Regions from separate parts of the Bradyrhizobium sp. IC3195 genome, predicted to be linked through region 4. Evidence: riboswitches for the same ligand, from Rfam matches in the RefSeq annotation. Region 4 holds a riboswitch; each other region holds the start of a gene.
The links. A riboswitch is a leader RNA that binds a small molecule or an ion and turns the genes downstream of it on or off. The one in region 4 is predicted to bind cobalamin.
Positions count from the first base shown of each region.

Region 1: linked by a shared signal. The riboswitch ahead of I6F09_RS13825 (DUF1636 domain-containing protein) and the one ahead of metE (5-methyltetrahydropteroyltriglutamate--homocysteine S-methyltransferase) in region 4 are both predicted to bind cobalamin.
Region 2: linked by a shared signal. The riboswitch ahead of I6F09_RS13910 (TonB-dependent receptor) and the one ahead of metE (5-methyltetrahydropteroyltriglutamate--homocysteine S-methyltransferase) in region 4 are both predicted to bind cobalamin.
Region 3: linked by a shared signal. The riboswitch ahead of I6F09_RS13890 (energy-coupling factor ABC transporter permease) and the one ahead of metE (5-methyltetrahydropteroyltriglutamate--homocysteine S-methyltransferase) in region 4 are both predicted to bind cobalamin.

Region 1 covers NZ_JADYVG010000005.1:245,631-253,528, reverse strand. Annotated here, with positions in the region: gene cobN (cobaltochelatase subunit CobN) at 1-115, opposite strand, end outside; gene cobW (cobalamin biosynthesis protein CobW) at 115-1,164, opposite strand; gene I6F09_RS13825 (DUF1636 domain-containing protein) at 1,161-1,535, opposite strand; cobalamin riboswitch at 1,629-1,851, opposite strand; gene cobO (cob(I)yrinic acid a,c-diamide adenosyltransferase) at 1,892-2,527, shown strand; gene I6F09_RS13815 (cobyric acid synthase) at 2,533-3,981, shown strand; gene cobD (threonine-phosphate decarboxylase CobD) at 3,970-4,935, opposite strand; gene cbiB (adenosylcobinamide-phosphate synthase CbiB) at 4,947-5,888, opposite strand; gene cobU (bifunctional adenosylcobinamide kinase/adenosylcobinamide-phosphate guanylyltransferase) at 6,009-6,512, shown strand; gene cobS (adenosylcobinamide-GDP ribazoletransferase) at 6,509-7,291, shown strand; gene bluB (5,6-dimethylbenzimidazole synthase) at 7,296-7,898, shown strand, end outside.
Region 2 covers NZ_JADYVG010000005.1:267,622-275,519, reverse strand. Annotated here, with positions in the region: gene I6F09_RS13925 (hydantoinase B/oxoprolinase family protein) at 1-455, opposite strand, end outside; gene I6F09_RS13920 (hydantoinase/oxoprolinase family protein) at 452-2,461, opposite strand; gene I6F09_RS13915 (PepSY domain-containing protein) at 2,925-4,361, opposite strand; gene I6F09_RS13910 (TonB-dependent receptor) at 4,374-6,731, opposite strand; cobalamin riboswitch at 6,846-7,049, opposite strand; gene I6F09_RS13905 (histidine phosphatase family protein) at 7,123-7,695, shown strand; gene cobT (nicotinate-nucleotide--dimethylbenzimidazole phosphoribosyltransferase) at 7,688-7,898, opposite strand, start outside.
Region 3 covers NZ_JADYVG010000005.1:259,520-266,849, reverse strand. Annotated here, with positions in the region: gene cobT (nicotinate-nucleotide--dimethylbenzimidazole phosphoribosyltransferase) at 1-70, opposite strand, end outside; gene cobF (precorrin-6A synthase (deacetylating)) at 76-825, opposite strand; gene I6F09_RS13890 (energy-coupling factor ABC transporter permease) at 871-1,548, opposite strand; cobalamin riboswitch at 1,585-1,804, opposite strand; gene cobA (uroporphyrinogen-III C-methyltransferase) at 1,850-2,581, opposite strand; gene I6F09_RS13880 (cobyrinate a,c-diamide synthase) at 2,578-3,888, opposite strand; gene cobM (precorrin-4 C(11)-methyltransferase) at 3,888-4,670, opposite strand; gene I6F09_RS13870 (cobalamin biosynthesis protein) at 4,667-5,035, opposite strand; gene cbiE (precorrin-6y C5,15-methyltransferase (decarboxylating) subunit CbiE) at 5,032-6,213, opposite strand; gene I6F09_RS13860 (cobalt-precorrin-6A reductase) at 6,212-6,958, shown strand; gene cobJ (precorrin-3B C(17)-methyltransferase) at 6,934-7,330, opposite strand, start outside.
Region 4 covers NZ_JADYVG010000014.1:136,595-144,492, reverse strand. Annotated here, with positions in the region: gene fixJ (response regulator FixJ) at 409-1,011, shown strand; gene I6F09_RS24675 (hemerythrin domain-containing protein) at 2,018-2,617, shown strand; gene metE (5-methyltetrahydropteroyltriglutamate--homocysteine S-methyltransferase) at 3,886-6,231, opposite strand; cobalamin riboswitch at 6,331-6,534, opposite strand; gene I6F09_RS24665 (hypothetical protein) at 6,946-7,221, shown strand; gene I6F09_RS24660 (nodulate formation efficiency C protein) at 7,564-7,898, shown strand, end outside.

The DNA.
Region 1 (7,898 bases), on a different contig from region 4:
CGGCAAGGTCGGAATCCGAATACGAGAGCACCACGAGATCGGCCGGGTCCTGGCCGATGTCTCTTGGCGTCGGGGTCTCCTCGAGACCGCGGCTCTCGCGGAAGACGACGTGCATCAGATGCCAGATCCTGAAAGACCAAGTCCTGCCTTGATGGCGGCCTCGTCGATATCGCCATGCTCGCCGATCACGACGAGCTTCGACTGTCTGAGACCCGCGCCCCATGGCTTGTCGAACTGATGGCGCACGCGCTCACCGACCGCCTGCAACAACAGGCGCATCGGCTTGCCCGCGACCGCGATGTAGCCCTTGGCCCGCAGCACGTTCTGCTCGCGCGCCAGTTTCTGGACCGATGCGACCAGCGCATCGATATCCGCCACCTCCGGAAGGTCGATCACGACCGACGCAAAATCATCATGCTCATGCTCTTCCTCGCCGTCGTGATGCGAGGGCCGCGCGGCGAGATCATTCTCGGCGGCCGCACCGAGGCCGAGGATGACGCGCGCGTCGATCGCGCCATCGGTGACCGGCAGCATCGGCACGCGGCGCGGCATCTCGGCTGTGATCGCCGCCTTTGCGGCTTCGATTCCGGCTGCGCCCGCAAGGTCGGCCTTGGTCAGCAGCACGATGTCGGCGCAGGCGATCTGGTCCTCGAACACTTCTGACAGCGGCGTCTCGTGATCGAGATTGTCGTCCGCCGCGCGCTGCGCTTCCACCGCAGCCGGATCCGGCGCGAAGCGGCCGGCGGCGACAGCCTCGGCGTCGGCCAGCGCGATCACGCCGTCGACCGTGATCCGCGAGCGGATCTCCGGCCAGTCGAACGCCTTCAGCAGCGGCTTTGGCAGCGCCAGGCCCGAGGTCTCGATCAGGATGTGATCGGGCCGCACCGGCCGCGCCAGCAACTGCTCCATGGTCGGAATGAAATCGTCGGCGACGGTGCAGCAGATGCAGCCATTGGCGAGCTCGACGATGTTCTCCTCCGGGCAGTTCGCATCGGCGCAGGACTTCAGGATCTCGCCGTCGACGCCCTCGCTGCCGAATTCGTTGACGAGCACCGCGAGCTTCTTGCCGCCGGCGTTGCTGAGCAGATGCTGGATCAGCGTCGTCTTGCCGGAGCCCAGGAAACCCGTGACCACCGTAACCGGGACTTTTGCGAGCGAGTTCATTCAGCGGCCTCCGGCACGACGGTAACAGGGGGAATACGGGCAAGCGACTGCTTGCGGAAGATTTCGGGACGGCTGCGCCAGGGCACGATTCCGTCGGGCGTCGCCGCGTAGGCCGCAGCACCTGCGACCACGTCCTGCGCATTCGCATCGGACAGGCGGCCATAGACATAGGACCAGCGGCCGGGCGCGCTGAGCGCGACCGAGCAGCCCTGGCTGCACGCCGACAGGCATTCGACGGGAACCACGCTGACGCCCTCGGGCACGCCGGCCTCGATAATCGCGCCATGCAGGCGCTTGCCGGGCGTCGTCTCGCCCTCGCCAAGCGTCTGGCCGGCGCGGCAGGTGATGCAGACATGAAGTGTGACGGTCATCGCCTCTTCCAGATAACAGCGGGAGGCGATGAGGCGCACGGACCATTCTCCTGAAGGCCCGCTTCCCCGTCGCGGAACACCCCGTCCGCCGGTCCAAAACTCGTCCGCGCTGGCAGGTCTCCCGGCTTGCGGAGCAGGGTTTTGGCCCTTCGATCCCCGCCTTCCCGATTCCAAAAGGAATCAGTGGCTTCGGGCATCTCTCCGGTCACGGTCGCGGGGGCGGCTGCAGTTTGGACCCAAATCTTTGCGGATTCGGACCCTATCGCATTCCCTCTTCGCCTGTCATAGGACAGGAACCAACGCCAGGCCACCATTTGCCGGTGGCCGCCACTTGTCAAGCCGAAGGACCGGGACCGATGACGCCTGAACCGGAAACCCACACGACCGAGGAAACCGACGCCCGCCACGCCGCCAAAATGGCGAAGAAGAAGGCCGCTCGCGACAAGATCATGGCGACCAAGAGCGGTGAAAAAGGCCTGATCATCGTCCACACCGGCGCGGGCAAGGGAAAATCCTCCTCGGCCTTCGGCATGATCGTCCGCTGCGTCGCGCATGGCTTTCCTTGTGCGGTGGTGCAATTCATCAAGGGCGCCTGGGATACCGGCGAACGGCGCCTGCTCACCGGCCATTTCGGCGAACTCTGTCAGTTCCACGCGATGGGCGAAGGCTTCACCTGGGAGACCCAAGACCGCACCCGCGACATCGCTGCCGCGCGCGCCGGCTGGGAGAAAGCCAAGGAGCTGATCCTCGACGAGCGGCTGCGCATGGTCGTGCTCGACGAGATCAACATCGCGCTGCGCTACGACTATCTCGACATCGCCGAAGTCGTCGATTTCCTGACGACGCAAAAGCCTGCGATGACGCATGTCGTGCTCACCGGGCGCAACGCCAAGGACGAGCTGATCGAGGTCGCCGACCTCGTCACCGAGATGACGCTGGTCAAGCATCCCTTCCGCTCCGGCATCAAGGCGCAGGCCGGCGTCGAGTTCTAGCTTCAATGGCACGCGCATTGATGATTCAGGGTGCCGGCTCGGACGTGGGCAAGTCGCTCATCGTCGCCGGCCTCGCGCGCGCCTTTACGCGCCGTGGTCTGCGCGTGCTGCCGTTCAAGCCGCAGAACATGTCGAACAACGCCGCGGTCACCGTCGATGGCGGTGAGATCGGCCGCGCCCAGGCGCTGCAGGCCCTCGCCGCCGGTGTCGAGCCGCACACCGACATGAACCCGGTGCTGCTCAAGCCCGAGACCGATGTCGGCGCGCAGGTCGTCGTCCACGGCAAGCGCATCGCGACCGCACGCGCGCGCGACTACGCGGCGATGAAGCCGTCGCTGATGGGCGCGGTGCTGGAGAGCTTTGAACGGCTGAAGGCGCGCGCCGATCTGGTGCTGGTCGAAGGCGCCGGCAGTCCGGCCGAGGTGAATTTGCGCAAGTCCGACATCGCCAATATGGGCTTTGCCCGCAAGGCGGATGTGCCCGTCGTGCTGGTCGGCGACATCGATCGCGGCGGCGTCATCGCCCAGCTCGTCGGCATCAAGACGGTGATCGAGCCCGACGATGCCGCGATGATCTCTGGCTTCGTCATCAACAAGTTCCGCGGCGATCCCACGCTGTTCGACGACGGCTACAGGCTGATCGAGCAGAAAACGTCGTGGCGCGGCTTCGGCGTGCTGCCCTGGTTTCCGCGTGCCGGCGAGCTACCGGCCGAGGATGCGCTCGGCCTGCGCGATGCGCGCAAGCCGGGCCAATGCAAGATCGCCTGCCTCGCACTGTCGCGGATCGCCAATTTCGACGATCTCGATCCGCTCAAGCTCGAGCCGGGTGTCGATCTCGTGATGGTGCGTCCGGGCGAAGCCATTCCCGGCGATGCCAGGCTCGTGATCATCCCTGGCTCAAAATCCACCCGCGGCGACCTCGCCTTCCTGCGCGCGCAGGGCTGGGACGTCGACCTGTTCGCGCATTACCGCAGGGGCGGCCATGTGCTCGGCCTCTGCGGCGGCTATCAGATGCTGGGACGCAGCGTCGCCGACCCCGAAGGCATCGAGGGGCCTGCGGGCGACACGCCGGGCCTCGGGCTTCTCGATATCGAGACGGTGATGAGCCCGCAAAAGACCCTCACGCGCGTTGCGGCCGTGCACGCGGCGACGGATCAGCCGATCCAGGCTTACGAGATCCACATCGGCCGCACCGACGGCCCGGATCGCGCCCGCCCCTTCGCAAAGCTCGACGGCGAGCCGGAAGGCGCGATCTCAAGGGATGGTCGTGTGCAGGGCAGCTATCTGCACGGCCTGTTCACGTCGGATGATTTCCGCAAGGCCTACCTCGCCAAACTCGACATTCCCGCAGGCGACGAGCCCTATCACGCCAGCGTCGAAAGCGCGCTCGAGGCGCTGGCCGATCACATCGAAAAGCATCTCGACGTCGAAGGCCTGCTCGCGCTAGCGCGCTAGGGCCTCGGCAAGGCGCGTCCATTCGGCTTCGCTGCCGGGGAGCCCGAGGCGCAGCCATGTCGGCTGTTGCGCGAACACGCGGGACCAGATGTGGCTGCGCGCGAGCCTCTCCTGCGCAGCCACCGCGTCGGCCGTTTCGTACAAGCGAAACAGCGGTGTGCCGCCGATGAGCCGCCAGCTTCGCGAATGCGCCATTGCATCGAGGCGAACACAGTCGCGCGCGAGCCGCGCCGACGTCGCCTCGGCCCAAGTCTGATCGCGCAAGGCACGACAGCCGATTTCGATCGCCGCGCCCGAAACAGGCCATGGACCCGACACGGCGGCAAGCTTGTCGATGTCGGCGGCATGACCGATGGCGAAGCCGAGCCGCAGGCCGGCCAAGCCATAAAACTTTCCGAACGACCGCAGGATCAACAGTCCCGGTCGATCCGCGTCGGGTGCAAGCGACAATTGCGGAATCGGGTCCGCAAAGCTCTCGTCTACGACGAGACGGCCGACGCGCGGCAACAGCGCGAGCAGATCCTTGCGCGAATGGCACCGCCCGTCGGGATTGTTGGGATTGACGACGATGGCGAGGTCCGCACCCGCCAGCGCATCGAGCTCGGCAACCTCCTGGACGTCCCGGCCGGCGGCCGACAGGACGCCGGCATATTCATTGTAGGTCGGCGCGAGGATACGCGCGCGCCCGGGCGCCGCGAGTTGCGGCAGCAATTGAATGGCGGCCTGAGCACCGCCCATCGCAACGATCGGTGCGCTCGTGCGGTAGCCGTGCCGCGCCGCCTGATGCAATGCCTCGATCTCGGCGCGTGATGGCAGCGCGCTCCACGCGCGCGCGCTCACCTCGCCCACGGGATACGGCAGCCGGTTGATCCCGGTCGACAGATCGATCCAATCCTCTGCGCGTCCGCCGAAACGCCGCTGGGCCTGGTCCAGATTTCCACCGTGCTCGCGCATGCCCCGTTGTTTCACGCGAAAGCCAGGATCGCAAGCAGGCCTGCGACCAGCAGCATGGCGCGGCGATAGACCGTCAGCGCCTCGACGATGTCGGCGGCGCGCGGATCGCGCGCGCCTTCGTTCAGCCAGGGCTCTTCGGTCGCGCTGCCGTGATAGATGCGGGGACCGCTGAGCCGCACACCGAGTCCGCCGGCCATGGCCGCTTCCGGCCAACCGGCATTGGGCGAGCGATGCCGGCGCGCATCGCGCGTCATGCAGGCCAATGATTCCGACCGCTGCGGTGCCAGCAGCACGAACAGGAATCCGGTCAGCCGCGCCGGGACGAAATTGGCGACGTCGTCGATGCGCGCTGCCGCCCAGCCGAAGGCTTCGTGGCGTTCGCTGCGATGGCCGATCATGGAGTCCAGCGTGTTGATCGCCTTGTAGCCGAGGATGCCGGGCAAGCCCAACAGTGCGCCCCAGAACACCGGCGCGACGATGCCGTCGGAGGCGTTTTCGGCAAGGCTCTCGATCGCCGCGCGCGCGATGCCGGCTTGATCGAGGCTTGCGGGATCGCGGCCGACGATGCGCGAGACCGCTTCGCGCGCGGCGGCGACGTCGCCGGCCAGCAAGGGCGTGGCCACGGCAGCGACATGATCGTGCAGCGAGCGCAGCGCGACCAATGGCCAGGCCAGGATGCCAATCAGCACGATCTGGATCCAGCCCGAAGGAAGCAGTGATTGCAGCGCCCAGCCGAGCGCCGCGGAGAGCGCGATCACCGCAAGCGCGCCGGCGACGCCCGCGGCTCGGCGCAACGCCGGCGGATCGGACGCGCGATTCAAGGCGGTGTCGATGCCGGCAATCAGCCCGCCCAGCCAGGTGACGGGATGCCCGATCCGCGCGAACAGCCACGCCGGCCAGCCCAGAAGGGCATCCACCGCCATCGCCACCACCATCGCGCCCGCAAAGTCCACATCCAGCTCCTGTCCCGCCCCTGTTGCGCAAGACGGCGGCCGAGCGCAAGCCCCTCGCTGCCTGATTTCGGCTTTGTCTTTGGCCGCGTTTGATGATTAGTGCTGCGGCAGGAGACCTTTATGGCCATCATCTTGATCACCGGCGGGGCGCGATCGGGCAAGAGCACCCGGGCGGAGGCGCGCGCGCGCAGCTTTGCCGGCCAGCCCGTCTACGTCGCGACGGCCGAGGCGCTCGACGGCGAAATGCAGGAACGCATCGCAAGACATCGCGCGCGGCGCGGAGCCGATTGGATCGAGCGCGAGGTGCCGCTCGATCTCGTGCCCGCGCTGCTCTCGACCGAAGGTGGCGGCGCGAGGCTGGTGGACTGCCTGACGCTGTGGCTCTCCAACCTGATGCATGCGGCGCGCGATTGGGAGCGAGAGGTGAGAGAGCTCGCCGACACGCTGCCCCGCCTCAACGGCCCCGTCGTGCTCGTCACCAACGAGGTCGGCCTCGGCATAGTGCCCGACAACGCGCTGGCGCGCAGCTTCCGCGATGCCGCCGGAATCATGAACCAGATCATTGCCGGTGTCGCCGACGAGGTCGAGTTCGTCGTCGCCGGCCTGCCGTTGAAGCTGAAATGATCCCGCGCGCCGAGCACCTCAAGGACATCCTCGCCGATCTTAAGATGGCGACATCGTTCGTGACGATCCTGCCGGTGGCATTCTCGAAGCCTGCGGGCGACGGCGCCGTTGCGCGGGCAATGTGGGCGCTGCCGGTCGCGGGACTGCTGGTCGGCCTCGCCGGCGCCCTCACTTACAAGATCGCCATTCGCTTCGGACTGACGCCGAGCCTTGCCGCCCTCCTCGTGCTAGCCACGACCGCCCTCATCACCGGCGCGCTGCACGAGGACGGACTTGCCGACACCGCGGACGGCCTCGGCGGCGGCCGCACGCGCGAGCGCAAGCTCGAGATCATGCGCGACAGCCGGATCGGGACCTATGGCGTCTGCGCCCTGATCCTATCGTTCGGCCTACGCTGGAGCGCGCTTGCGACGATCGCAAATCCATGGGCCGTCATGCTCGCGCTGTGCGCGGCGCACGTTGCTGCCCGTGCCGGCCTGCCGGCCTTCATGTCGCTAGTCCCGTCGGCGCGGCCTGATGGCCTCTCTGCCGGCGCCGGGGCGCCGCCCGGGCGCAGCGTGGCCATAGCCTTCGCGCTTGGAACGCTTGCGCTTGCCCTGACGTTGGGGCCGGGCAAGGCGCTGGTCGGCCTGATCCTGCTGTCACTGGCCGGCCTGCTGCTGGCGCGGCTTGCCATCCGCCAAATCGGGGGGCAGACCGGCGACATCCTCGGCGCGTTCGAGCAGACGGGCGAGATCCTGATCCTGCTGGTGGCGGCGTCCTTCCAAATGGGGCGATGACCTCATGGTCGAGTTCGACGATAGCTTCCGCCAGCACTTACGCGAGCTGTTCGTGTGGCGCCGCGACGTGCGCCGCTTCCGCAGCGATCCGCTGCCGGAGGGGGCGATCGATCGCCTGATCGAGACCGCCTGCCTCTCGCCTTCGGTCGGCCTCAGCCAGCCCTGGCGCTTCGTGATCGTCAATGATACTGCAACGCGCCGCGCCGTGGTCGAAGATTTCAGGACGTGCAATGCCGACGCGCTGAGCTGCTACTCCGGCGACCGCGCCGCACGCTATGCCACCTTGAAACTGTCCGGCCTCGAGCAGGCGCCCGGCCATCTTGCCGTGTTCGCCGACAAGGGCAGCGACATCGGCCACGGCCTCGGCCGCGCGACCATGCCTGAAACGACGGAATATTCCGTGGTCGCCGCCATCACCGCGATGTGGCTCGCCGCCCGCGCCGAGGGCATCGGCCTCGGCTGGGTGTCGATACTGAACCCTGCGCGCATGCACGCTGTTCTCGACGTGCCTGACAGCTGGAAGTTCATCGCCTATCTCTGCATCGGCTATCCCGAGATCGAGTGCGACCGGCCCGAGCTGGAGCAGGCGAAATGGGAGCAACGGCGC
Region 2 (7,898 bases), on a different contig from region 4:
GGCGGAATCCGCATCGCCTCCTGGAACGTATCGACCGCCTTGGCGAAATAGCTGCCAGGCCAGGTGCCGCCGATGTCTGGCCAATGCGCGAGGCTGACTGCAAAGGCGACGATCTCGCCGTCGAAGAAGACGGGACGCACGACCTTGACGTCGTTGAGATGATTGCCGCCGAGCGCGCCGACATTGTAGATGACGACGTCGCCGTCGTTCAGGCCATCGCGCGGCATCACCTTCAAGAGTTCGGGGATGGTGTAGGCCATCGCGCCGAGATGAATCGGAATGTCGCGGCCCTGCCCGACCAGGCCGCCGTGGCCGTCGGTGATCGCCGACGAGAGGTCGCCGGCCTCGCGCAAGAGCGGCGAGCGCGCCGAGCGCGTCATGACGAGGCTCATCTCCTCGGCCGCGGCGGAGAGCCCGTGCCTGATGACCTCGACGACGAACGGATCGAGCTTCATGCCGCCCTCCGCGTCAGGAACAGATTGCCTGATGTATCGGGCCTCGCCTGCCAGCCCGGCGGCACCACCACGGTCGACCAGGCGTCTTCGATGATGGCGGGACCAATGATGGTCTCCGTGAGCGAGGCGCGGTCGACGATCGCGGTTGCGATGTCGTGGAAGCCGTCGAACGAGCAGGTGCGCGTGCTCATAGACACTGCCCTCGCCGCGGTCGCCGGCCGGCTGACAATTGTCGTTGACGGGCGACGCGCCTGCACCCGCACCAATTCGATGACGCAGGGCTCGCCGGTCGCATAGCCGAACAGCTCATGATGCCGCGTCAGGAAGTCTTGCTTCAGCCTGGCGACGTCGAGCGGCAGCGTGAAGGATACCGGAATGGCGTCGTTCTGCGCCGCGTAGCGCATCAAGGCCACCGGCTCGACCTGGATCTCCGCCTTCGCAACATTGTTGGCGAGAAGCGGCGCCGAGGCATCGGCAATCAGGGCCTCGATCCGTTCCGAGGCGCGGGCGAGATCGATGTCGTCGAGGGCGGCGCGAAGGGTCTGCTGCTGCAGGAAGCTGAAATCGGCGGTGAGGCAGCCCAGCGCCGAGAATGCGCTCGAGGCACTGGGCACGACCACCTCCGCAATGCCGTAGAGATCGGCAAGGCCCGCGGCATGCATCGGGCCGCCGCCGCCGAAGGCCAGCAGCGTGCAATCGCGCCCGTCGATGCCGCACTCGACCGTGACGCGGCGGAGCGCGCGGGCCATGGTCGCGTTCGCGACCTTGATGATGCCGAGCGCCGTCTCCGTCAGGCTCAGCCCGAGCGCGCGGGCAATCGGCGCGATGACGCGCTTTGCGGCCGCGATGTCGATGCCGATGCGGTCACCAAGCTTGGTCTCAGGATTGAGATAGCCGAGCACCGCATTGGCATCGGTGATGGTCGGCTCCGTGCCGCCGCGGCCATAGCAGGCCGGGCCCGGCTCGGAGCCGGCGCTCTCCGGCCCGACCGTCAGCCCGCCGGGACCGTTGCGCACGATCGATCCACCGCCGGCGCCGATCGAATGCACCGCGAGCATCGGCTGGCGCAGCGGCTTGTCGCCGAGCATGCGGCCGTCGGTCATCTCGGCCTGGCCGTCGACGATCAGGCACACATCCGTCGTGGTGCCGCCCATGTCGAAGGTCAGCATCCGCGCGCAGCCGAGCTGGCGCGCAATGCTGACCGACGCCGAGACGCCGGCCGCCGGGCCCGACATCGCCATCACCAGCGGACGCTGCTTCACCGCCGAAATCGGCACCATGGCGCCGGCGGAGTGAAACACCTGCAGGCCGGGCCCGATCGGCAGCCGCTGCTCCAGCTCGCTGAGATATTCCACCGCGATCGGCATCGCGGCCGCGTTGAACACGGTTGCCGAGGTTCGCTCATATTCGCGCGCCTCGGGATTGACCTCGTGCGAGAGCGAGACGTGGGCGACGACGCCCCTGAGCCGCTCGCCCAGCATCTTTTCATGCACCGGATTGGCATAGGCGTGAAGCAGGGCAACCGCGACGCTCTGCACGCCGGTCCCCTTCAGCCACGCCACCAGGCGTTCGACCTCCGCTTCATCGAGCGCCTTCAGCACCCGCCCCTCATGATCGAGGCGCTCGGCGAGCCCAAAGCAGCGTTCAGGCGGCACCAGAGGCGGCGATTTCGGCGGAACGTCGAGCCGGTAGAGGTCTCGGCGGCGATAGCGCGCGATCTCGAGCACGTCGGCAAAGCCTTCGGTCGCGACCAGCGCCACCTTCGGCAGCCGGTTCTCGACGATCGCGTTGGTCACGCGCGTGGTGCCGTGGACGAAGCGCTTCACCTCGCTCTTGCGCAGGCCGACCGCCTCGATCGCCTCCAGCATCGCCTGCACCGGTGCGTCGGGGCGCGACGGCACCTTCGCAATCCGCGCCTCCGCGGAATCGCGCCGTATCGCGATGATGTCGGTGAAGGTGCCACCGATATCGGTGCCGACCTCCCAGTGATTGCCGGAATCGCTCATCTGCACAGTCAGCTACGCGTGACGTTCATCATCATTCCCTGTCATGCCATCACGTGCGAGCGTGCGACAGAGCGATGGCCGCGGGATAGGGTCAGAGTTGTCGCAAACCAAAGCGCTAGCAAGCCACCGGCCTTGCGCGGCGCAGCATCGGCTGCACGTTTCCGTGCAGCGCTGCTCGCGCAGAGAGCAGAAGGCCGCGAAGTCAAAATGTGCAGCGCACCCTTGGATTCTTCGAGGCAAATAGAAGCGCCCGTTGCACTGCAATCGGATCGCACAAGGCCGTTTGTCTAATTTGCAGGCGATCGGTCGGCGGTGCGGGAGACAGCACTGACCAAGAGCTATGCACGCAGGTCGGCTCAGCCTCTCTTTATTGTACGGTCAGTAAGCGAGGACATCACCGGCCGCTGGTGGATAACCCGGCGCGCCGAACGGGTCGCGCCGGGTACGGAGATTTCGCGACTGGCTATGCGCTCGCCAGCCATGCCCGCAAGCGCCGCCAACCGATGACGATGCCGGTGATGGAGAACATCAGCCCGAGCGTACAGAGCCCGACAATGAGAGCGTCACGCAGCCGCGCATGAGCCAGCAGAATCGGGAAATCAAGCGTGTGCAGCGCACTGTAAAGCCAGCGATAGGCGCGGCGCGACGGGTCCAGTCTTTGCAGCAGCTTGCCATCGGCAGCATCGACATCGAACCAGAGATCGCCGCAGGTCGTCCGGTAGACGGGGGCCCCCGGAAGTGCGGATTGCGCCGGATAGTCGTCGTTGCCGGCGAGCAGGAACGGTGCGGCACAGCCGGTGCCAAGGCGCGCCGTCAGGTCGCCGATCTCCTGCCTATCCAGGTATGACGCCGGTCCATCGCGCGGCGCGTCCCCTGCCCTGATCAACGCCTGACGGCCGAGACCAACCCGGTCGCGCCGATAGACATGGCCGTTGAAGGCGAACCATTCGACCACGCGGGCCAACGGCGATATTGGCTGCGGATCGAGCGACGACGCGTCTCGCCAATCCGGGGCGGCATCGACCACGCCGGCCTCTGTCGGAGTCAGTTGCCCGCGCGAGAACAGGCGGCCGTGATCCATCGACAGCCAGCCGCTGAAGATCCAGGTCAGCACAAACACGGTCGCGACGAGACCGATGATGTGATGCAGGGCGTGCCAGCCACGATAGGGCGACGAGAGCTGGCGTCCCCGTATCTTCACACGCACCATTCCGAGCACCGCACCAAGCAATGCCGCGATTAGGGCCAGCAGCGACAGCGTCCAGACCACGCCATCCCACAGCGCCCAGCTGCTGCGCAGAATTGTCGGATAGATCCAGTGCAGCACGCTGCCGGCCCAGTTCCACGCGCGCTCGCTGCGCGTCGTATCCAGGACGACTTCGCCGGTCAGCGACGAAACGTAGACCTCCGTTCCAGGGGCATCGCCGAGAGCGGCGCGAAACAAGGGGCGATGGCGATCAAAACCGTTCGGCACGCTCCATTGATCGTAATCCGACCGCGCGACGATCGCAGCGCGCACCGCCTCAAGCCCGCGCTGACGTGAATAAGCTTGCACGATGGTGAGCGCGACATCGGCTGATGTCACCGACGCGTCTCCTCCATCGGAGGCGCGAACCGCTCGCGAACCTATGGAGCCCGAGACGACGTAGACCGGTCCATCGCTCCGCTGGATCAGCCGAACACGCCTGCCATCGGCAATCCCGCTCGCCGCAACGGCGTCCGCGACCGAGATCCTCGTCCCGTCGCGATCGACCGGCACAAGTCCGGCAAATCGCTCCGCTTCCGTCAGCGACGGAAACGGGACGAAGTGCATGACGATCCCGCTCGCGAACCACATCGCGAACAGCAGACAGAACGCGATGCCGAGCCAGCGATGCGTGAGGACGATCGCGCTCATCATGCGCTCAAGGCCTCACCATTTGAACGCGGCCGATATTTCATAGGTGCGCGGCGCGCCCAGGAGGATCTGGTCCGGATAGAACGGATCGCCCCAGATCGCGTAGCGCTTATCAGTGATGTTGCGGACACGGAAGGTCAGGCGGGCCTGGTCGACCGCATTGAACGCCGTCTTGGGGATGTCGACGAAGGCGTAGACGTCGGCCACAGTGTAAGCCTTCATCGTCACGACGTTGGCGTCGGTGTTGTAGCGGTCGCCGACATGACGGCCGGTGATGCCAAGCTCCACCGGCCATGGTGTGAAGAAGCGATACGACGCGCCGGCATTGGCGACGATACGCGGCACGTTTGGCGGCGTGTTGCCGGAGAACGAGCCGCCGGCAAAATTGTAGTCGGCATAGCGCGCATCGACATAGGCGATGTTGCCCCACAGCCGCAGCGGCTCGATCGGGCGTATCGAGGCGGCAAGCTCGACGCCTTTCGACTCCTGTCGTCCGGCGATGTTGAGTTGCATGCCGCCGGCGGCCGCATAGACGTTCTTGCGCAGGATGTCATAGGCCGAGAACGACCACTCCGCCCGATTGTCCCAGAACAGGTGCTTGACACCGGTCTCATAGGTGCGCGCGGTGGTCAGGTCGAGCGGCTGGGTGGGCGAGAGCAGGAAGATGTTGTTGGCTGCGACGTCGGCGCCGGTGGCGTATTGGCTGAAGAAGGTCAGGCCGGGAACGGCCTCCCAGGTGTAGCCGATGCGGCCCGTCACCGGCGCCCAGTCTTTCCTGAATGGGAAGCCCACCTTCTCCACACCGTTCTTGTCGGTCGAGTTGCGGTCGAGCCCGATGTGCTCGACACGAAGGCCGCCGATCAGCGCGAAGCTGCGCGTCAGCTTGAGCCTGTCCTCGAATGACAGCGCCTCGTTGTCTATGCGCGCGGTCTGCTGCTGCGTCGTGAGCAGGCCGTAGAAACCGCGGTTGGGGTCGACCAGCGAGACGGAATCGCCGGGAAAGTTTGCCGCGCCGGGCCTGACGAAATCGAGATAGCTCGACGACAGCGTCGTGACCAGCCGGTTGTCGAAGCCCGCAATATTTGTATCCCAGATCAGGTCGGTGATGTTGCCGACCAGTCGCTGACTGTGGGCGACATAGAAACGCTCGCGATCGACCAGGTTCGTGGTGGAATTGAACGCCTCGATCTCGTTATTGAACCAGGTCCGTTCCGCGCCATAGCCATAGGCCTGACTTTTCAGCGTGAGGTCAGGCGCGAGCTTCAGCTCGAAGCCGCCACGCAGCCACACTTCCTGCGCCACGTTGCGGTTATCGAGAACGTTGTAATTGGTGTTGAAGGTGCGGTCGTCGATGGTGACGGCACCGAGATTGGTTCCGTTGTAATTCGAGACGTAATTGCCGGAGACGATCCCCGTCGTCGCATGCGAACCGCTGAAGGCCACCGGCACCAGCGGCGCGCCCCAATAGGCCTTCGAGCGGTCTTCGCGATATTCGACCGCACCCCAGATCCTGAGGCTGTCGGAAACACGGTAGTTGAGCTGGCCGGACGTGCCGAACGTCTTGACATTGGTGTCATCGGCAAAGCCGTTGAGGGCGGAACGGCTGATGTCGAAGCGATAGTCCAGGCCCTGCACATTGGTGCTGCCGCCGGAGCCGTAATGGGCACGGAACGAGTTCAGCGAGTCCCAGGAGAAATCGGCCTCGTTACGGACAGCTCCGGTGTGCGGCTGCTTGGTGACGAAGTTGATCGCGCCGCCCGCGGCGCCCTCGCCCGAAATCAGCGAGGCCGGGCCCTTGAGGAATTCCACGGCCTCAAGGTTGGCGGTGTCCACGATCCGCGAGGTCATGTTCTGCGGACCGATCTTGATGCCGTTGTAGAGCGTGTTGATCTGGCTGTTGGTGAAGCCGCGCATCGAGAAGGCCGAAGGTTCGGCCGGGTTGTCGCCCGAGGTGACGCCGGCGGCGCCCTGCGCCACCTCGGACACGGTGCGATGGCCCTGCTCGCGCATGGTTTCGGCGGAGACAACCTCGACGGTCGCGGGCGTCTGCCGCACCGTCAAGCCGAGCCGCGAGGCGCTTTCGGCAACGGCGTTGGAGTTGAGCGGCGTTTGCGGCGTTGAATCCGGCGTGACGGGTCTTGGCGCTGCGGATACAGCCGCCGGCCTGCGCGCTGCCGCGCGGCGCGCGCCCTGCGCCGTTCCTGCTGCCGGTTTGGCCGGCTTGCGGGCCTGGGCGGGCGACACCTCGACGGGTGGCAGCGACTCTCGGGCCTGCTGCGCCAGAGCGGCCGGCAGACCAAGAGCGGCAAAGGACGTGAACGCGGCGGAGGCAAGCAGGACGCGGCGCGGTCGTGCGATACGGATGGAAGACACAGGTCAAAACCTCGGTATGACGTCAGTGGCACGTCACAGCGAACGAGGTCTCACCTTTGGCCTTGCAGCCGTCCGATGAAGCCGAATGTCTGTACTCCCCGACCGACATCTTCGCGTGTGACCACGGCTGACGGCAGGTCTCCTGGCTCGCGGGTCGTGACCGCTTCGTCGCCTTCCCGGGACCGAGGACCCAGTGGCTCGTGACGAAGGATTCACCGCTTACAGTTGCGGGGGCAGCCGCGGCATTGGGGACAATTTTCCCCGCACCGCATTCCCTTTTCATTCCCTCTCGGGAAAACCGTCGCGAGCATCTAGGATTACCGCCAAGACAGAGTCAATGTGCCAGTTGCGGCGTTATGGCCACAGCAACCAACTTTCCCTGGAGATGAGCATGGAAGGCGAGACCTTCCTCTGGTTGATCAGGCATGCGGCCGTCGTGGGCATGCCCGGGACGATCCATGCGGCCGATGCGCGGGCCGACCTCGGCGATCACGCGGCATTGGCGGCCCTGAGGCGCCTCTTGCCCGCGGATCTCGCCGGCTATGCCAGCCCGTCGCGGCGCACGGTCGAGACGGCGCGCGCGCTGGGGCTCGAACCGGAGCTGATCAGCGAGTTTCGCGAGCAGGATTTCGGCGACTGGACCGGCCATCGGCATGACGAGCTCGCCGCGACCGGCGGCGAGGCCTACGCGCAGGTCTGGCGCGATCCGGCGCACGGACGGCCGCCGAACGGCGAGAGCTTTGCGGATCAGGTCGCCCGCGTCCGCCTGGGCCTGGCGCAGATTGGCGCAGGCTCCGCGGCGCTGGTCGTTCATTCCGGCACCATTCGTGCCACGCTCTGCATCGCGCTCGATCTCACACCGGACGCCGCGCTGCGCTTCGTGATAGATCCGCTGTCGCTGAGCCGGATCGACCGGCTCGCGGGCGGCTGGCGTGTCGTCTCGGTCAATCAACGCATCAGCTAGGCCGATCCGGCACGTTGGCCTGCGCGAACGTCGCCATGCCGTTGTGAAGTGCGCAGGCCGAGCGCACCAGCGGCAGCGCGATCGCGGCACCCGATCCCTCGCCGAGCCTGAGATCGAGGCTGATCAGCGGCTGCACGTTCAGCGCGCGCAACACCAGCCGATGTCCCTGCTCCGCCGATTGATGCGAGGGCAACAGGAACGGC
Region 3 (7,330 bases), on a different contig from region 4:
GCGCAATGGCCGCCTCGCGATGAACAGCGGAGACCTCGGGGCAGTTCTGGGTAACCCATTCGGGAAGCATGCTGCTCAACGCCTGCGCTTGATGGTGTAGCTATCCATGATCCAGCCGTGCCGCTCGCGCGCCTCTTGCCGCAACGCGACGATGCGCGGGCCGACCTCGGCCAGCGCGCCGGACATGATGATCTGATCGGGCATGCCGAGATAGGCACCCCACCAGATCTGCAGGCCTTCTGGATCCAGCGATTGGAACGCCGTGCCGCCATCGAGCATCACGACGACGGTATCGACGCCCTGCGGCCAGCCGCCTTCGCGCAAGCGCCGCCCCGTCGTGACCAGGAACGGCTCGCCGATGTCGTTGAGCGGCAGCGCATGCGCCGCGCACAGCGCCTGGATCGAGGTGATCCCAGGCACGACTTCGATTGTCGGCAATGGATCGAGCCGCCGCGCAATGCGCAGCGAAGAATCATAGAGCGAAGGATCGCCCCAGATCAGCAACGCGACCTTGCCGTCATCTTCGAGATGCCCAGCGATCGTCTGCGACCAGGTCGCGGCCACCGCATCGTGCCAATCGTCGACGCCCTTGCGGTAGTCCGACTCGGTCGCATCGCGCACGGGAAGGTCAAACTCGGCAATGCGCGTCGCTTTGTTGGTGAGCACACCGGCGCAGATCGTTCGCCTGAGATCGGCGAGATCGGATTTCGCAGTCCCCTTGCGCGGGATCAGGATGAGATCGGCGGCGTTGATGGCGTCAACGGCGGCGCGCGTGAGCTGCGCGGGATCGCCGCAACCGATGCCGATCAGAGAGAGCGTGAGCATCGCGAGCGCGATGGGCGGCCACACCGGCCGCCCATCGCTGATCTCTTACGCCGCGTTGTGCAGGCGCGGGGTGACGAGGCCGGGCGCGGTGACGCCGCGCAGCGACTTCGCCAGCGCCAGCACCGCGAGATCGGCGAGCGGTTCGATCACGATCACCAGCGCATAAGCGGCAGCGAACGTCCCGACGCTGGCGAGATTGCTGATCGCAAAGCCGGAGCCATAGAGCGCCCAGAACGCCACCCATGCGATCACGCCGGCCTGGTAGGTCGTCGAAAGCGCCAGCGCCTGACCGTACTTCAAATCGACATAGGCGGTGTTGCGGGCAATGATCCGCTTGGCGATCGCCTGGATCGCGAACAGCGGCACCAGAAGCGTGGTGACGTTCATGCCGTATTGCGGCAGATCGACTGGCTCCAGCAGCATGCCCTGAAGCAGCAGGCCAAATGCAAGGCCGAAGGCGGCGGGCGCAGCACCAAAGAGCAGGAACAAGGTCGAGCCGAGGATGAAGTGCACCTCTGATACCCCAACCGGAAAGTGCGGCAGGATTTCGAAGAAGACGAAGACGAGAGCGGTGGTGGCCAGTGTCCGCGCCGCGAACGAGCCGGCGCCCTGCTCGCGCACGGTCTCGACCGCGAGCTTCAAGGCAACGCCGCCTGCGGCGATGCCGGTTGCGTAACTCAACACGAGCTTGGCGCCCGTCACGATCCCGGGTTCGATATGCATGGCTCAATTCCTTTCCGCCGTCACACCCGACGGCCTTGGCCTCAAAACGTGCACGGCCGGTCTCCTGGCTCGCGGTTCACTGGGTTCTCCGGCCTTCCCGGACCTTGCGGTCCAGTGGCGGTTCGGAGGCCCTCACCGCTTACAGTCGCGGGGGCGGCTGGGGTTTTGGGCGCCGCAACTGGGTCCGCCCATCCCCATTCCCGATTATGCTCCGGCGCTTTGCGCCGCGTCGAGCACCATGCCGCTCTTGTGTGCCCCTTTCGTATCGCGGGCGTCAAGGGGCGAACCGCTGCCGGAGCCGTCATGCCGGATATTCTCCCGCCAGCGCGCCGAACAGGATGACGGCCGCAGTGGAAGCGGCGCCGCCGCGCCCAAGCTGCTCGGCGAGCTCGGCAATCGTGGTGCGGACCAGCCGTTCGTCGGGACGCCCGAGAGATTCGGCGAACAGCGCCGGAGTGCTGGGAGCGAGGCCGTGCGCGATCAATTTTGCGGCAAGCGCCGGAAAGGTGCGCCGGCCCATATAGACCACGGTCGTGGCCTCGGGGTCGGCCAGTGCCGCCCAATTCAGATTGGGCGGCAGCTCGCCCGTGACGTCAGCGCCGGTGATGAACTGCACCCGGCGGGAGGTATACCGGCGGGTCAGGGGAATGCCGGCCTGGGCGGCGGCGACACAGGCGGAGGTGACGCCGGGAACGATCTCGTAGCCGATGCCGGCCTCGCGCAGCGTCTCGATTTCCTCCTCCAGCCGGCCGAAAATGCCGGCATCGCCGGACTTGAGCCGCACCACGCGCGCGCCGGTTGCGGCATAGTCGACCAGGAGACGGTTGACGTGGTGCTGCTTGGTCGAAGGACGCCCGGCCCGCTTTCCCACCGCGACGAGATTGGCGCCGGGCCGTGCGAGATCGAGGATCGCGCCGGAGGCAAGATCGTCATAAAGCACGACGTCGGCCTCGCGCAGCCGCGTGGCGCCCTTCACCGTGAGGAGCTCGGGATCGCCCGGACCGGCGGAAACGAAAGAGACAAAACCGCTCACCGGTCCTCCGCGATCAGATGGAAGAACGTGCCGGTGGCATGGCCACGGCGCGAGCCGGTTTCGGCAATGGCCGCGCCGGTGGCATCGTGCACGACCGCGAGCGGCGTATCGGGCTGGGCGAGGATGGTCGAATAGTGGAACTCGTGGCCGCGCAGGCGCGCGCCAGGCTGATGCCCCGGCATCGGCGCAGCCAGTTCAGCAAGACGATAGCCGAGATGCATGCGGCGCTTGGCAAAGCTGGTCTCGAGGCCAAGCAGCCCCGCCATCTCATGGCTGATACCGTCGGCGTCGGTCAGGCCTGCGCCCAGCACCATATAGCCTCCGCATTCGCCATGCACCGGCCGCGTCTCGGCGAAAGCGCGCAAGCCGCTGCGAAAGCGCGCATTGGCCGCGATCTTTCCTGCATGAAGCTCGGGATAGCCGCCGGGCAGCCAACACACGTTGGCGCTCGCATCGGGCGCTTCATCGGCCAGCGGCGAGAACGGCACGATCTCGGCGCCCGCGGCGCGCCAAGCTTCCAGCATATGCGGATAGACGAAGGAGAACGCCGCATCGCGCGCCAGCGCGATGCGCTGGCCGGGCGGCGTCACGTTCAAGCCGTTCGCCGCAGCTTGCGGCGACCATTGGCCTGCCGAGTGGAGCACCGCATCGAGATCGACGTGCTCGGCGACAAAGCGCGCGGCCTCGTCGATCAGCTTGCCGATCTCGGCCTGCTCCTCGGCCTGCACGAGACCGAGATGCCGCTTCGGCAGGCTGATCTCGGCATGGCGCGGCAGCGCGCCGAACACTTTGATACCGGCCTCGTTCAGCGCGCGCCGCACCAGATCCTCATGGCGGGGGCTGGCGACGCGATTGAGCACGACGCCGCCAAGGCGCACGCCGGCGCGGTAATCGCGAAGGCCGGCGGCGATCGCTGCCGCAGTCTGCGCCTGGCCGGAGGGATCGATCACCAGAACCACCGGCCAGCCCAGCATCTCCGCGATATCAGCGGTCGCTCCGGTGCCGGAGACACCGCGCGCGGCGACACCGTCGAACAGGCCCATCGATCCCTCGGCGAGAACGACATCTGCATTGCCGCCACGGCTGACGAGATGCGCGATGGTGCCGCGATCCATCGCCCAGCTGTCGACGTTGACCGAGGCGCGTCCCGTGGCTGCGGCGTGGAAGGCGGGATCGATATAGTCGGGGCCGCTCTTGAAGCACTGCACGTTCAGGCCGCGCTTGCGCCAGGCGCGGGCGAGCGCCAGCGTCAGCGTGGTCTTGCCGACGCCGGAGGCCGGCGCGGAGATGACAAGGCTCGCCGGCATCACGACGCCTCCGGAAAGCGCGGCTCGGCACCGACCGGCCGGTAGCGGCGGTCGTAGTCGGCGGCATAGAGGCGGCTCTCGTCAAAATCGGCAGCGCCAAGCGTCTTGCCGACCAGGATCAGCGCCGTGCGCTCCATCTCGCCACCCACGAACGCACCGAGCGTTGCAAGCGTCGCGCGCACGATGCGCTGCTCCGGCCAGCTCGCGCGCCAGACGATCGCGACCGGGCAATCCGCGCCGTAGTGCGGCGTCAGCTCGGCGACGACCTGGTCGAGCAGATGGATCGACAGGTGGATCGCGAGCACCGCGCCGGTCGCGGCGAACGCGGCGAGCTTCTCGCCCTCGGGCATCGCGCTGGCACGGCCCGGCGTGCGCGTCAGCACGACCGTCTGAGCAAGACCGGGCAGCGTCAGCTCGGCCTCCAGCGCGGCCGCGGCAGCCGAGAACGAGGGAACGCCGGGTGTCACCGAGTAGGGAATCCCGAGCGCACGCAAACGGCGGAGCTGCTCGCCCATCGCCGACCAGATTGAGAGATCACCGGAATGCAGCCGCGCGACATCCAGGCCTGCCGCATGCGCGCCTGCGATCTCGGCGATGATCTCGTCGAGCGACATTGGCGCGGTGTTGACGATACGTGCGCCGGGCGGGCAATGCGCCAGCACGCCCTCCGGCACCAGCGAGCCGGCATAGAGACAAACCGGACTGGCCGCGATCAGATCGCGGCCGCGCAACGTCAGCAGATCGGGTGCGCCCGGCCCTGCGCCGATGAAATGCACCGTCATGGGCCGTCTCCTTCGGCAATCGCGGCGGTCGCGGTGCGATCCTGCGAGACAACCCGTGCTGCAATCAACCGCGCGCGCGGACCGGCGACCGCGAGCGCAGCAGCCTCGGCTACAGATCCGGTGCCAAATTTCTCCGCGACGAGCTTCGATTGCGTGGGCGTGTCGATGCCGGCCAGTGTCGCGGCCGGAACGGCCCTGATCGGCACGCCGCATTCACGTGCGAGTTGCTTCAGCGCCTCGATGTCGGCCTTATCGCTGACGGTTGCCATCGCCGCAAGCCCTTCCGCACCGCCCGCAGCGAGCAGCGCTTCACGCAGCGAAGCCAGCGTCACATCGCGCTTGAAGCCGAGTCCGGCGACCTTCATCGAACCACACTCCACTGCACCACGGGGCGTGCTGCCTCCCAAGACCGATAGCGGCCGAGCGGGGCGGCATGCGAAATTTCGGCCCGCATCAGTTCGCCGCCGTGACGCTGATGCAGCTCGCCGAGCAGCGCTTCCGTCTCCAGCGTGACCGAATGTGCGACGAGCCGTGCTCCAGGCGAAAGCCGCGTCCAGATCGCATCAAATAACACTTCGTCGAGACCACCGCCAATGAAGACGGCATCCGCCGCTTCCAACCCGGCAAGAGCTTCCGGTGCCCTGCCCGTGACGACTGTGATCCGATGTGCCAAACCGAAGGCGGCTGCATTCTTGCGGATGTTCGCGGCGCGATCCTCGCGCGCTTCGACTGCACTCGCCGTCCCACCACACAGCGCCCACTCCACGGAGATCGAGCCTGAACCTGCGCCGATATCCCACAACCGTTCGCCGGGCCGCGGCGCCAACGCCGAGAGCGCGAGCGCACGTACCGGCCGCTTGGTGATCTGGCCGTCATGCATGAAGAGGTCGTCCGATAATCCCGAACTGCGGGGCATCCCCTGTCCGCCCTTCGCCTCGACGGCGACGGTGACCAGGTTTCCGGCGAGATCACCGGCAAGACTATCGGCGCGATATTCTGTGACGCTTTCGCGCGGGCCACCGAGGGCGGCGAGCATCCAGAAGGCCGAGGCGCCCCACCCGCGCTCGCTCAACCACCTAGCCAGATCGCCAGCCGCTTTCCCATCGCGCACGAGACAGATGATGCGCGCCCCTCGCGCCAGATGCGGACCGAGACGCTCGAACGGTGCGGCGTGAAGCCCGAGGCAGACGGTGGATTCGAGTCGCCAGCCCAGCCGCGCGGCGGCGAGCGAGAAGGTGGACGGAGCAGGATGCGCGATCCACTCGTCGCCACCGAGCTTCTCGGCAAGGCTCGCGCCGGCGCCATGCCAGAACGGATCGCCGGAGGCGAGCACCACCGTCGGCCTGCCGCGACAGCTCAGCACGACATCCGCATCGAACGGCACCGGCCATGGACGACCGCGGCTGCCAATTTCGGCAAGCGCAAGATGGCGCTCGCCGCCGAACACGGTTTCGGCCTTGGCAAGCGCCTTTCGGCTTGCCTCCGACAGCCCGGCAAGGCCATCTTCGCCGATACCGATGATGGTCAGCCAGGGCTCATTCATGATTCGCGCCCTCATTCTGGGCGGAACGGCCGATGCGAGCCTGCTCGCCGCGGAGATCGCGCGCGCCGGCATCGACGCCGTTTATTCCTATGGCGGCCGCACGCGCGTCCCGGCCGGTCAGCCGCTGCCGACCCGCATCGGCGGTTTCGGCGGCGTGAGCGGACTTGCGGATTACATCCGCGCCGAAGGCATCACGCATGTGATCGATGCAACGCATCCGTTCGCCGCGGAAATGAGCCGCAACGCCGTTGCGGCTTGCACCGAGACGGGCACGCCGTTGCTTGCGCTGGAGCGCGCGCCCTGGATCAAGGCGTCCACCGACAACTGGATCGAGGTGGCGGATGTCAATGCTGCCGTCTCCGCGCTGCCCGACGCCCCGGCAAACGTGTTCCTCGCCATCGGCCGCCAGCACATTGCGCCATTCGCGACGAAGCCGCAGCACGCCTACACGCTGCGGTTCGTCGACCCGCCCGACGCGCCCCTGCCCTTCGCGGCCGATGTGATCGTGTCGCGCGGACCGTTCACGCTTCATAGTGAGCTGGCGATGCTGCACACGCGCGGCATCGCCTGGATCGTCGCCCGCAATTCCGGCGGCGACGGCGCGCGCGCCAAGATCGACGCGGCGCGCATGCTCGGCCTTCCCGTAATCATGATCTCGCGACCAGAGCTGCCCGAGCGCCAAAGGGTCGAGAGTGTCACTGACGTGATGCAATGGCTCGGTCATTCTGCGCGCCTCGGCGCATAGACCCAGCGGCCGATGCGGCGCATCTGCGAATTGCCGACGATGACAAGCGTGCGCATGTCGGCCATCTCGGGCGTCGCCTGGTTCAGCGTCACGATCTCGATCTTTTCATCAGCCGCGCTGATCGCGCGCGCGAAGATCATGAGACGCTCGCCGCAGCCGGCCTCGCGAAGCAGCGCCAGCGCACGGCCGAATCCTTCCGGGCGGCTGGCCGAGCGCGGGTTGTACATCGCGATGGCAAAATCGGCTTCCGCCGCGAGTCGCAGGCGTTTCTCGATCACTGCCCACGGCTTGAGATTGTCGGAGAGGTTGATCGCGCAGAAATCATGGCCGAGCGGCGCGCCGGCACGCGCGGCGGCCGCCAGCATCGCGGTG
Region 4 (7,898 bases):
GGGACTGCCTCGGGGTGGCCTCTCGTGGTAAACAATTTAGAGTTGATCAATGAGAGGGCCTGCCAGAAACATGTCGGACCACATCAGGTACGGCTATGGGCCTGGCGCGGCAGACGCCGCGTTGGCTCTCGTGCTGCGACGGGCGTTAGTCCGCATCTTCAGGACCGCACGGGCACGATCATCTACCTTCCGGTCGTTTTTCCCGCTTTCGCCGCGGCCGCGGACTGGGGGAGCTTCGCTACCCTGCTCTGCATCAGCGACGGCCGGTTCCAGCCCATTGTCACGTCTAACACGCATGGCATGGGTGTGGGGCTATCGATCTGCTGGACGATCATCGAGCCACGAGGAATCCGGGCGGCGACAGGATCTTTCAGTTCACCGCGCGATTGCGGAGCTTAGTGAAGACACATGACTGGGCGGCGCATTCTCGTGATCGACGATGACGCCGCTATGCGGGACTCGCTCGCGTTTCTGCTTGATGTTAATGGTTTCTACGTAGCAACCTATGAGACGGCGACCGCGTTTCTCAATGACGTCGCAAGCGGTCCGGTTGACTGCATTGTGTCAGACATCTGTCTGCCGGCTATGAGCGGTCTCGAACTCGTCAGAAAAGTGAAAGCCGATCGCGCCGACTGCCCCGTCCTCTTAATAACTGGTCATGGCGACGTATCGCTCGCAGTCGAAGCGATGAAAGCGGGTGCGGTCGACTTCATCGAGAAGCCGTTCGAGGAGGAGGTGCTATTGCGTGCGATCAATAGTGCTTTGGAAGCGCGGCCAACAAAGCCAGCCGACGCAGCGAAACTGCAGGCGGAAGCCCGCCTCGCGGATCTCTCGTCGCGCGAACGCGACGTCCTGCAGGGACTATTAGCCGGCAAGATTAACAAAGTGATAGCCCATGATCTCGGCATCAGTCCGCGGACAGTCGAGGTTTACCGTGCGAACCTGATGGCCAAGACTAATGTCCGCAGCATGTCCGAGTTGATGCGGATCGCCATTACCGCGGGACTCTAGCAGCAGCGCAAAATAGCGTGAATGGCTTATTCATGCATCAAGCTGACGAACGGCAGGTTTCGCGCGCACCGAGCCGATCATGTTTTCGGTGACGCCTGCCGATGCAACACACCCAGGCCGGCCGTTGCGCCAGGTCAATATGTCACGCGAGCCGAGACCTATGATCCGGGCTAGACCCCAACTCGGTCCACATGCGTACTTATCGCATGATCATCAAGCACGTCACCACGCCAGCGTACATCGATCAGGATGCCGTCAACATCGGCCCCGTCACCTCCGCGGCCGACCGATGCTGACGAGGATCAAAGTCAAGGCGCCGAACAAGACTTCCTGCGGCGAGCCGAAAGTGGCGATGGACGACAACGTTTCGGCTGGCTGGAGCTCTTCAGGGGTACGGCAGTGCGCGGCCGACGAAGCCAGCATGCAGCTTCGTAATCCGATTTGAGCATGTTTGAGCAACCAAGTGACCGCGTCGCCCCATACACGCCCCGCTCATGGACTTACGTGTAAATACTTAGGGGCTTCTACCTAGGGAAAACATCCAAATTTCCAATTCGTCAGGAGCAGCCAATCTGCGTCGAATCGACGTTGGTAAGATAGGGTCCGCCATGCACGCCCAGGCCGCCAGTTCTAGCGAGACGAGACGCCATCCGACCAGCGTCTTGCGTGGGCGACCTCATCGTCGTGAACCATTTGGCATAATTCCGAGACCGAAGCGTCTCACTCCCAATAGCGAGATCTACCGCGAAGACCAGGCAGCCCAATACCTCTATCAGGTGGTTTCGTGCGCTGTGCGGTCGTGCTGCGTAACGACGGACTGCCCAGGAGCTTTGTGCAACACTTCAGCTAAGTTGATTTACGCCAGCTCAAATTGAAGCGCGCTACTTTTTGCGTCGAATGGCGCGGACAAATCGCAGCCCCGCGAAGGACACCGAATTCGGCTTGGGCAGTCTTGCAAATGGCAGAAATCGCTTCCAGCCTAGATTGTGCCTCCAGGAACACCGCAATGATCATCGATCTTCTGCTTCGAGAGCATCGCAACATTGATCTTCTTCTGGTCGCTCTTCAACGCGAATTGGAGATTTTTGAGAAGGGGATCCGGCCCGATTATGAGGTCATTCGCGCGATTATCAGCTATTTCGAGGTTTACCCCGAGGTGTACCATCATCCACAGGAAGACTTGATTTTTTTCAAGCTCAAGTCTCGCGATCCGGAGGCAGCTGCAATCGTCGGCGATCTCGCGCTTGAACACCAGGAAGTCGTCGACCGTTTGCACCACTTCGCGCGAGCTATTGACGCTATCCTCGCGGATCGTGACCTCTTTCGGCAAGACGTCGGCAATATCATACGCGACTTTATAGTACGCGAGCGGCACCACATGATGTGGGAAGAACGAGATTTCTTTCCCGCCGCTCTGAAGGCTCTCTCGGCTAAGGATTGGACCGAAATCGCTTCCGCCCTCACCAATGATGGAGATCCGCTGTTCAGCGAGACAGCGGCAGCGACTTCCGATGCGCTAAGAGCGCATATTCTGCAATTGGAGCAAGAAGCTGAGGCCGAACGGAGCTCGGTCGCGTTGTCGTCCGCCAAGGCCGGCAATCCGTGACACAGCGCCGAGACGGACGGGCCGTATTGACGCGGCCGTTTGACAGCAGGAAGTGGACCTCATGCTCATTCTGTCGAAAGAAAATGGGGGGTGCTCGCGGGCACGTAGGCTGCCGCCCCCCCCCCAAAATGGCTTCTGCGCAACGTGATCGCTTCCTCGACCACCGGCGCAAACAGCATGGCGGAGCCTAGCTGAGCTCTGGTTCCGGCACCACAATGTAAACCTCGCAGGTCTGTCAGTTGCGCAGTGATATCGCGCGAAACGGACGCCTCTCGTGTCCGCCGACCGATGAGGACGGACGATTGCCGCCGCGCGGGTGCGGCGAAGCACTCCCACTCCTTGAGCCCCGCCCCATACGCTCTGAGACATCCGGCCGCAGCCGGTCCTACTCACTGCACGCGAATGCGAGGCACTGCCAGTCCCGGGTACGTTCAGCACCAACAGCAAGGCGCTGGACGTGGATCGCCACGACCAGTTCTGGCGCAATTGGATTTCAACAACCTATGGGGATCCGCATCGTAAATGATGCTCGTTCCTGACGCGTGACCGCTTCATCGCGATCCTACATACGTGTATGCGGCGTGCAGCATGCCCTCCCATTGGCCTTGGAGCGGCCATAGGCATCGGCGACACTCCGTAATCAGGTCCAGAAACCTCTGTTTGAGATCTATGAGCGGACCATGCGGAGGGTGTCACGAGCTTGATGATGCCGCGGTGCCGATAGGGTGCTCCTCAGCGCCCAAGCCGAAACCCGACTATCGGGTGGAACCGGTCGACCAAGGACTGCCTTAAGCAAGGTTCAAATTTAGCAACCGCTTATGCATTGGATAAGCTTGCGAGATCCATGGAGCCGGGCTTACGTCGCCCTGATCGAACATAAGGCTCCAGGCAGGAAAGCGCACCGAGTTTGCTGTCCTGCGGCGACCGCCCGGCATGCCCCCTCGCTGCTGTCGTAATCGTGCCGACGTGCTCATGAGCGACAAACCTTGGTGTAGATTCTAACTCTCAGGCTATACGGTCGCATACCACGGCATAATTGAGCTACGCTGATCTTGTGCTTCAACTCGGCTCAGATTTTCGGCGAATGTCCTCGCCGTGATCGAACTGGCGGCTTCGCCGATGGAAGTCCGCGCGAATGCGTCAGCTTCGCTCCTCCCAGACTTTCGCCCGGCCCGCTAAGCGGGGCGGGGCATTTTTTATGTTCCTAAGGCTCCCGCGCAAATGACCACAAGCGGATCAGCTTTGTCGAAAAGAGACCGAAGCCCGGATCAACGGCCTCGCGGATCGAATGCAGCGCGCAGTTCGCGGGCGGCAGTGACCATGTTCGCTAGCGCTGGCCGAACCTCCTCCCATTTGCGCGTCTTCAGGCCGCAGTCTGGATTGATCCAGAGCTGCGAATCCTGCAGCCGCGTCCGAGCCAACACCATCAGCTCCTTCATTTCGCTCGTCTCGGGAACGCGTGGAGAGTGGATGTCGTACACGCCCGGCCCGATCTGATTTGGATATTCGTAGTTCCTGAACGCGTCGAGTAGTTCCATTTTCGAGCGCGATGTCTCGATCGAGATGACATCCGCGTCCATTGCAGCGATCGCACCAATGATGTCGTTGAACTCCGAGTAGCACATATGCGTATGAATTTGCGTTTGATCGGCGACGCCCGATGAACAGATGCGGAAGCAATCGACGGCCCAGTCGAGATAAGCCGCCCACTCCGATCGACGCAACGGCAATCCTTCGCGGACTGCAGCTTCGTCGATCTGGATCATGGTCGCACCAGCATTCTCGAGATCGCGGACTTCGTCTCGGATCGCGAGCGCAATCTGGCGGCAGACCTCGCTTCTGGGAATATCATCCCGAACAAAGGACCAGTTCAAGATCGTCACCGGTCCGGTCAACATCGCTTTCATCGGCTTCCTTGTTAGTGATTGCGCGTAGCGCCACCAGTCCACGGTGATAGGCTTCGGCCGTGCTACATCGCCAAACAGGATCGGTGGCCTGACGCAGCGCGAGCCGTAGGACTGCACCCATCCGCTCTTGGTAAATACGAAGCCGGCGAGTTGCTCGCCGAAGTACTGCACCATGTCATTGCGCTCAAACTCGCCGTGCACGAGGACGTCAAGACCGATGTCCTCCTGCCAACGTACGGCGCGCGCAGTCTCCTCCTTGAGGAACTTGTCGTATTGCTCGTCGCTTATCGCACCTCGCGCATGCGCCGCACGGGCATTCCGGATCTCTGTGGTCTGCGGAAATGATCCGATCGTCGTGGTAGGAAAAGCCGGTAGTCCGAATCGATTGCTTTGGATCTCGGCCCGACGGGCAAATGGGCTCGCGCGCCGACACATGGTCTGGTCGATCGCTCTCATCCGGACAGCGACATTGGCATCACGGATTTTCGGCGAAGTCCGGCGGACAGTCGCGGCACCTTCCGACTCGGCAAGAGCTAACGCAACATTCTGGTCGCCTGCGAGTGCACGCGCTAGGATCGCAAGCTCCCGCATCTTCTGGACCGAGAAAGCAAGCCAGCTCTTGACGTCGGAAGCGAGCCCGGTCTCGAGTTCAACATCGACCGGCACATGAAGCAGCGAGCAGGATGGGGCGATCTGTACACGATCCTTGCCGAGCTTCGCAATCGCGGGTTCGAGCCGCTGGCGCAGCGACGACAAATTCGACCGCCATACATTCCGACCGTCGACGACACCGAGCGACATGACGAGATCACTTCGGCCGCCAGCGATGATCTGGTGCAACAACTGTGGCGCTCGAACCAGATCGAGGTGCAGCCCGGCAACTGGCAGGCTCAAGGCGGTGTCCAGATTGTCGCCGAGGTCGCCGAAATAGCTGGCAACCATGATCTTGATCGCCGGCCCCTCCTTGGCGAGCCGGTCATAGGCATGTCGCAAAGATTTTCGCGTCCCCTCATCCAGATCAAGAACTAGGCTGGGCTCGTCGAACTGAACCCAATTTGCCCCACGTTTGGCCAATTCCTGCATAACCTCGATATAGGGCGGTATCAGTTCATCCAGCAGTGAGAGTGGCTGGAACGTGGGATCGGGACTCTTGCCGAGCTTTAGGAATGTGACCGGCCCGATCAGGACGGGGCGGGTCTGAAAGCCAAGGGCCTTGGCTTCCTCATACTCCTCGATCGGCTTGCGAGAGCATAGCCTGAAAGTCTGTCCCCTGTGAAACTCGGGGACCATATAGTGATAGTTGGTGTCGAACCACTTGGTCATCTCCTGCGCGGGTGCGCCAAATCCGCGCGGTCCGTGACCGCAACTCGCTTCCTGGTCGTCGCATTGTGAACCGCGGGCCATGGCGAAGTATGTCTTGAGCGAAACGGATTCGGCTTTCGAGGCGTAGATCTCCGGGATGGCGCCAACCATGACACTTGTGTCGAGCACCTGGTCATACAGCGAGAAATCGTTCGATGGAATGACCGTGACGCCGATAGATTTCTGACGGGCCCAATTCGCGGCACGCAGGCCAGCTGCGTCCTCGAGCAGCTGCTGTTCGCTGCTTTTTCCGGCCCAGTAGCTTTCTAGAGCGACTTTGAGCTCGCGCCTTGGACCGATGCGTGGCGTTCCGAGCGTGGCAACAGGGAGGGAGAGAAGAGACATAGCGTTAACCCATGTTGGGGGCAAAGGCCATGGCGGACGCAGGCAGGGGAAGTCGCGGTGCGACGGCTGCTTGGCGCACCACCGGGACACCCCGCCCGTGGACGAATATAGTGTCGGGGCAGGTCTCCTGGCTCGCAGGTCATCGCTGCTGTCCGGCCTTCCCGAAGCCGCGCAGGCTTCAGTGACGTCGTTGGACAGCGGCTCGCCGCTCACAGTTGCGGGGGCAGCGCCGGCATTTTCACCGGCTTCCCTCTTAGCTCCGGATCAAATGGAAACCGGAGAACCTCGACGACTTGGATTATCGGCAAGAGCAGTCTTCCGTCAACCTCTCAGATCATGTCTCAAGCTGATGCTGCGACATCTGCTACGCGAATGACCGTGCATCTCTAGCATTGAGATGATGTAGCAGTGCTCTCCAATCAGCGATACCGCAATGAGCATCGCAGTTGCCCGCGGGTTGCACGCCAGATCGGTGGAAAGGACAAATGCGGCTTGCGCGGTCGGGGCCGCTGCCTCGAGCAGAACGCATTTGTCGCCAGTCCCAGCTTCCCAGCGGTTTTTCGAGCACGCGCGCCATCCAGCCACCTTCTCGACCAACAGGATCAGTGTTGAATAGGCCAAGACACTTGGCTAAGCCAGCAACTTACAACTTACCCGGGCAGCACGTTTGATTTGCGGTGCCAGCCACACCCCAAATGCTCGGCGAAGATCGGCTTGCCGTCGTTCGCCATCGAGTACAAAGCGCGCCTGACTGAGGCTGTTCTCGACTTCCGGAGCGCCGGACGTCGCGAAAGGAGCGCCAAACGCGCCATGGCCCCTTGGCCGAAAGTGCCCGAAGGCATGGCAGCGATCAAAAGCCCACATTCCGGCAACGATAACCGAACCACACGGTTCAATGACGGCAAACGTGCTGCCACTTCTCATCAGGAACTTGGCACCGAGGCGTTCCGCTGTGCCGTCGAACATCCGGTGCGTGACGGGGATGCATAAGCCGTGCTGGAGAGGTTGAACGGAAACATCGAGACATGCGCCAGTCGGAAAGTCGACAAAGAGGACACAAAACCGGTGCGAATTGCCGTCTATTATCTGGCACGAAGAATGCACGTCCTCTGCCTGCCCAGTCCTCCTGCTGGGCATGTCCAGCACAGCAAATTGAGGCTGTCGGTGGCAGTGAAGTTAGCGGCGCGTGACATAGAGGGGAGCGCCTGCTCGCACGGGAAAACCAGTGGTCGCCCCGTCGCGTCGCCGCTAACTTCTTGCGCTCGCGCATAACAGGTTGAAGGTTGCCTGCTCTGGAATGACGTGTGGATGAGACCGGATAGGCCGACGGTTATGAAGAAAACGTCAGGAAGACGCGCGCTATGGCTTTGGCTCGGTCGATCCCTGATCTGCCTGGCCGGGCTGGCTGCGACGAGCAACACTGTTCGCGCTAACGACAGCCCCCTTGTCGAAAGAGTCAAGTCAACGTGGCGAGCGCAAGACGGTGAGACAATAGAACAAGTTATCTCCAACGTCTCGAAGGTGGCACAGTTCGTCCCTCGGATGTGGGGCGTCGCTGAACTTGACCAAAATGAATATGTTTTTGTTTCTTGGACCAGGCACCGGGATGATAAATCAGACGAAGAGTACGTTATCACCTGGAAGGTCGCGCTCGACGGGACGATTGA